One region of the Rhizobium sp. BK312 genome, then DNA from elsewhere that is predicted to be linked to it. Evidence: predicted binding sites of a transcription regulator. Region 1 holds the regulator's gene; the other holds the start of a gene.

Region 1 (3,208 bases):
TCCGAAGTCCATCTATGAGAACGTCGCCTACGGCCCGCGCATCCATGGCCTGCATCGCTCAAAGGCCGATCTCGAGCATATCGTCGAGAGCAGTCTTCAGAAGGCCGGTCTCTGGGGCGAGGTCAAGGATCGGCTCCATGATGCCGGCACGAGCCTATCGGGCGGTCAGCAGCAGCGTCTGTGCATCGCCCGCGCCGTCGCGGTCAGCCCGGAGGTCATCCTGATGGACGAGCCATGCTCGGCGCTTGATCCGATCGCAACCGCCAAGGTCGAGGATCTCATCCACGAACTGCGGGAGAATTTCACCATCGTCATCGTGACGCATTCCATGCAGCAGGCAGCCCGCGTCTCGCAGCGTACCGCAATGTTCCATCTCGGCCACCTGGTCGAGGAGAACGACACCGATAAGATGTTCACCAATCCCGACGATTTCCGCACGCAGGATTACATCATGGGCCGTTTTGGTTGATGATATCAGGCGCGCGGCTCATTTCACACAGTTCACCTTGAGGATAGAAAAATGGTCTCCACTCACATTCTCTCTGCCTATGACGAAGACCTGAAGTTCCTGACGCGCCGCATTGCTGAAATGGGCGGCCTGGCAGAGCAGATGGTTAGCGACAGCGTACGCGCGCTGGTCAACAGCGACGCTGCCCTGGCCCAGAAGGTCATCTCCGACGACGTCGTTCTCGACCATGCCGAGCGCGAAGTCGGCGACAAGGCGATCGTTACCATCGCCCGCCGTCAGCCGATGGCGGCGGATCTGCGTGAAATCATGGGCTCGATCCGCATCGCATCCGATCTGGAGCGCGTCGGCGATCTCGGCAAGAACACCGCAAAGCGCGTCATCGCCGTCCAGGGCACCGGTGTCCCGCGCCGTCTCGCCCGCGGCATCGAGCATCTCTCCGAACTGGCGCTGAGCCAGCTCAAGGAAGTTCTGGATGTCTACGCGACCCGCTCGCCGGACAAGGCCGTGTCGATCCGCGAACGCGACGAGGAAATCGACGCCATGTACACCTCGCTCTTTCGCGAGATGCTGACCTACATGATGGAAGATCCGCGCAACATCACCACCTGCACGCATCTTCTTTTCTGCGCCAAGAACATTGAGCGCATCGGCGACCATGCCACCAACATCGCCGAGACGATCTATTACATGGCGACGGGCGCGCAGCCGGAAGGCGAGCGCCCGAAGGACGATACCGCCAATACCGTCGGCGCAGTGACCGAATAATCCGAAAGCGAAGAAAGGAGACCATAGGCGCATGGTTCCGAGAGTTGCTGTTGTAGAAGACGAGGAAGCGCTCAGCGTTCTGCTGCGCTACAATCTTGAGGCCGAAGGCTTCGAGGTCGACACGATCCTCAGAGGCGATGAGGCCGAGCTGCGTCTCCAGGAGCGCATCCCCGATCTCCTGATCCTCGACTGGATGCTCCCCGGCGTATCGGGCATCGAGCTCTGCCGCCGGCTGCGTATGCGGCCGGAGACGGAGCGCCTGCCGATCATCATGCTGACGGCCCGCGGCGAGGAAAGCGAGCGCGTGCGCGGGCTTTCGACCGGCGCGGACGATTATGTCGTCAAGCCGTTCTCGACGCCGGAGCTGATGGCTCGCGTCAAGGCGATGCTGCGGCGTGCCCGCCCGGAGGTTCTCTCCACGGTGCTGCGCTGCGGCGATATCGAGCTGGATCGCGAAACCCATCGCGTCCACCGCAAGAGCCGCGAAGTGCGGCTGGGGCCGACGGAATTCCGCCTGCTGGAGTTCCTGATGTCCTCGCCGGGCCGCGTCTTCTCGCGTTCGCAGCTGCTCGACGGCGTATGGGGTCACGATATCTACGTCGACGAACGCACGGTCGACGTCCATGTCGGCCGCCTGCGCAAGGCGCTCAATTTCTCCAATATGCAGGATGTCATTCGCACCGTTCGCGGCGCGGGCTATTCCATGGAGGCCTGAGCGGGGATACCCGATCAGGCATCAACATAGCGGCGGAAACAGAAAACGGGCCTCAAGGGCCCGTTTCTTTATCTCAGTCATCAAGCCTCTCAGCCACGCGGCTGGGCCGGCCTACGCCGTTCATGCACCGGCTGGTAGGCCAGGCGCTGATGGTAGGTGCAGTAAGGCGATGAATCTGGGCTCTCATTGCCGCAGAAATGGAAATCGTCCTTCAGCGGATCGCCGACCGGCCACTTGCAGGTGCGCTCCGTCAGTTCCGTCAGGCCGAGGCGGCGGGAGATCGGAACGACGACGTTCGATGCCGGGCGATATTGGATTTCGTTGACGGAATCGATCTCGATCTCTTCCTTCAGCATGGTTGCGCCCTGCTGGCGGGCAACCACCGTGCGGGTAGCAACGCGCGATCCGTAGGTCGCAGCGCGAGGTGCCGCTGCGCTGCGCTTCGGCGTGCGCGCTGCGGTTGTCGTGCCGCCCGCCTTCGCTCGGCCGGGGAGGTTCAGGCGATGTACCTTGCCGATAACGGCATTACGGCTCACGCCACCGAGCTGCGCAGCGATCTGGCTGGCGCTCAATCCTTCGGACCATAGCTTTTTCAGCTTCTCGACGCGTTCGTCTGTCCAATTCATGCCCTGTCTCCGCTGTCGCGTTTCCGATGGCAGAATCCCTCACCATTGCCTCGCATGGTATCGAGGCGCGAAACGCTCTAAAATTGTGGTGACTAGTTCCGCCGCATGCAGTCTAGCAATTGGTTTTTAACCTAGTGTGAGGCTGACTCCGTGACAAGAGTCGCGGGAATCTTGAGGAATCGATTTCGAGGTTTTCCCCAACTTGCTGTCCGGGCGTGGCATTTCTGCCATAGGCGCCGCCCGACGCATCTCTTTTGCCGGCAAGCCTTTTCTCGCACCTGCTAAAACGGCAGTTTTGTTGACATCGCGGTGCAAAACATCAATAGTGCCCGAGCCGCCGCAAGGCGGCATTTTTGATTTTTTCGGACCCGTTTCATCAAATGGAAGCGATCGGTCCTTAAAGTTGTGATCAGGAGATATGGCCATGGCCGAGACCACGCCGCTTTACGACACCTACTTGCGCGCTCCGCTGCGGTTCGAGCGAGGCGAGGGCGTCTGGCTGGTCACTGAGAATGGCGAACGCTACCTCGATTTCGCAGCCGGCGTCGCGGTCAATTCGCTCGGTCATGCTCATCCCCATCTTGTCGCCGAGCTGAAGGCGCAGGCCGACAAGGTCTGGCACCTGTCCAACCT
Region 2 (3,208 bases), on a different contig from region 1:
AATAATCGGCGATCAGTTCTTCCTCTTCTGCGGTCAGCTGATCCCTAGGGACACGCTTCAGCGCACCCAGAAGCTTCATCTTCAGTCCATGGATGCGCTTGAAATTATCGGTGTTCTGCCGCGTGCGGCTCGAATACATGATGTCCTTGTGGCGCGAAAGGACATCCGGCATGCTGCGCGGCAGGACGCCGCGGGCGCTGAACAGATCCACCTGGAAGACGAGCGAACTGCGGTCTTCTTCCTGATCGAGCAGATATTGCAGCGGCGTGTTGGAGACGATGCCGCCGTCCCAGTAATATTCGCCCTCGATACGGATGGACGGGAGTGCCGGCGGCAGGGCGCCACTCGCCATGATGTGCTCGGGGCCAATGCGGATATTATCGGTGTCGAAGTAGACGAAGTTGCCGGTGCGCACATTCACCGCGCCGACGCTGAAACGCTTCTTGCCGTCATTCAGCACGTCGAAATCGATCAGCATCTCCAGCGTCTTCTTGAGGTCTGCCGAGTCATAGAAGCTGGTGGCACCTTCTGCGCCCGGCAGCTCCAGCCAGGGATTGGGAAAGCGCGGCTTGAAGAAGCCGGGCTGGCCCATGGTCATCGTCATCCACGAGCTGGTGCGGTTGCGGATATCGCGAAAGAAATCGCCTTCGGGCGTATAGGCCCAGATCTTGCGGCCGGAGATGATCTGCCAGAATTGCTCCAGACGCTGCAGCCGCCGACCAGGCTCGTTGCCGGCGATGATCGCGGCATTGACCGCGCCGATCGAGACGCCGGAAAGCCAAGTCGGCTCGCATCCCGCTTCGGCAAGCGCCTCGTAGACGCCGGCCTGATAGGCGCCGAGCGCGCCGCCGCCCTGAAAAACCAGGGCGACACGATCATATTGAGCGGCAATTTCCGATATGGTTGGGGCTGCGGCCTTGGTGTTTCGTTCAAGCACGGTCCGTCTCCAGCATGAAATAGCAATGAGGTTTGGTTATCTGCGCTCTGCGAGATAGTCGTGAACGACTTCGCCGAGGCCGAGCGTCAGATCGGCGGTGAAATGAACCGCGGAAACCACTTCCAGCACAGGCAGCCGTGCGACGTCGGCCATGACATGCGGCCGAAGATCGAGAGCGGCCGGCGAGGTCCAGGCTTCCTTGATGGTGATATCGGTTAAGTAGTAGCGCACAAGCTCGCAGATGCGCGGGGTGGCGTCGACATGCGGCACGATCTTGATCAGGAAGTTGGGTTCCGAGAGAGCGGACAGAAGCGGTCCCTGGTCGATCGGCTTGTGCTTGTAACCCATCGTTCCCGTTGCGCAAAGGACGCTGCCATAATGCAGCGTGCCGACGATAACTTCGCCCTCGTTGACGATCTTCGGGCTGGCAAGCTTTTTCGGGAAGCCCCAGATCTCGCGGCCGCCGGTGATCGGCGCATCGTCATCCAGATACATGGAGTGGACATAGCCGCCCTTTTGTCCACGATAGGTCACCGGGATCACCTGTCCGGTCTCGGTATAATCACCGAAGCCAGTGGAATCCGGCATGCGGATGAATTCGTATTTCACCAGCGGCTCGTCGATTTCGAGCGGCGCGGGCACGACGGCCTCAAGCGCCTCGCGCGAGGTCCGGTAGGTGATGATGATATATTCGCGATCGAAGAACCGATAAGGCCCCGGAGGATAGGAGGGATTGGTCAGCGGCATTGCATAGGCATGCTTGAGAATGTCTTCGACCTTCATCGTATTTTCCGTCGTTGGAGGAAACAGCGAGGCGCCGGCGGCAAATTTGCACGGTTGCATGACAGTGAAGTGTCAGGTGCCGAAGGGTTGCGGCGAGAGGCGAAACCGCACTGTTATCAAAGCGACATATCCGGCTGGCAGTGTGCACCCATCTTGAGCATTTCCCTTTACCCAACCACGTCATTACGATTGCAGGAGTTGCATCATGGGTTCGTTGACTTCGAAGAATGCGCTGGTCACCGGTTCGACGAGCGGTATCGGGCTTGCGATTGCACGCGCCTTTGCCGCTGAAGGCGCGAATGTCACGATCAACGGCCTTGGCGATGCCGATGCGATCGAAAAGGAACGCGCTGCCATCGAGGCCGATTTTGGCGTGAAGTGCCGCTACTCCGGCGCCAATATGATGAATGGCGAGGAAGTGACATCCATGGTGCGCGAAGCCGAGGAAGCCTTCGGCAGCCTCGATATTCTCGTCAACAATGCCGGCATCCAGTTCGTTGCCCCGATCGAGGAATTTCCTGACGACAAGTGGGAAGCGATCATCCGCATCAACCTGCTTGCTGCCTTCTACGCCATCAAGGCTGCCATCCCCGGCATGAAGGCGCGCAAATGGGGCCGCATCATCAACACCTCCTCGGCGCATGCGCTGGTCGCCTCGCCTTTCAAGTCAGCCTATGTCTCGGCCAAACACGGCATTACCGGTCTCACCAAGACCATCGCTCTCGAAGCCGCCCAGAACGGCGTGACTGTCAACTCCATCGCGCCCGGCTATGTCTGGACGCCGCTCGTCGAGAAGCAGATCCCCGAGACGATGAAGGCGCGCAATATGACGGAAGAGCAGGTCAAGCATGATGTGCTGCTCGCCGCCCAGCCGACGAAGGAATTCGTGACTGTGGATGAAGTCGCAGCCATCGCCGTCTTCCTCTGCGGCGATGCCGCCAAGCAGATTACCGGCACGACGCTTTCCGTCGACGGCGGCTGGACCGCTGAGTAATGCTGAAACCATAGCCGGCACATGCTTGAGCAGCGTGCCGGCTTTCTGCGGCCCCTAGAGCCGGATGCCGTCCGAAAACCGCCAACACTTTTCAGAATCACGCTCTAGGCCGCAGCATCTACATGAAAACAGAGCAGGAGGCGCACAATGACCGATGAAACCCAGGACCCGCTCAGCCGCATCAAGGATGAGATCGTCGACAGTTTCGACGAAGAGCTGGAGATGCAGCTCGAAGAGGATCGTATTGACGAGCTAGTTGCCGAAGGTCTCGTCAGCGAAGGCGAGGCAACGCTCGAGCGCAGGGTCTATTTCCGCGAACTCTTCCGTCTTCAGCATGAGCTCGTGCGCCTGCAGGATTGGGTGCAGTACAAGAAGCTCAAGGTCGTTGTGCTGTTCGAAGGCCGCGATTCCGCCGGCAAGGGCGGCGCCATCAAGCGTGTCACCCAGCGCCTCAATCCGCGCGTCTGCCGCGTGGTCGCACTGCCGGCTCCGAC

The links. Region 1 encodes PhoB, which activates phosphate uptake and scavenging genes when phosphate is short. Its sites were predicted from a motif close to TGTCATNNANCTGTCAT; they were not measured.
Region 2: the regulator PhoB is predicted to act here: its motif matches at 1,779-1,795, upstream of FHT85_RS06010 (acetoacetate decarboxylase).

The regions. Positions count from the first base shown of each region.
Region 1 is NZ_JACHZP010000005.1:430,815-434,022, forward strand. It holds gene pstB (phosphate ABC transporter ATP-binding protein PstB) at 1-469, shown strand, start outside; gene phoU (phosphate signaling complex protein PhoU) at 521-1,234, shown strand; gene phoB (phosphate regulon transcriptional regulator PhoB) at 1,266-1,949, shown strand; gene FHT85_RS17015 (GcrA family cell cycle regulator) at 2,039-2,575, opposite strand; gene FHT85_RS17020 (aspartate aminotransferase family protein) at 3,000-3,208, shown strand, end outside.
Region 2 is NZ_JACHZP010000002.1:275,636-278,843, reverse strand. It holds gene FHT85_RS06015 (patatin-like phospholipase family protein) at 1-937, opposite strand, end outside; gene FHT85_RS06010 (acetoacetate decarboxylase) at 974-1,720, opposite strand; gene FHT85_RS06005 (3-hydroxybutyrate dehydrogenase) at 1,926-2,714, shown strand; gene ppk2 (polyphosphate kinase 2) at 2,862-3,208, shown strand, end outside.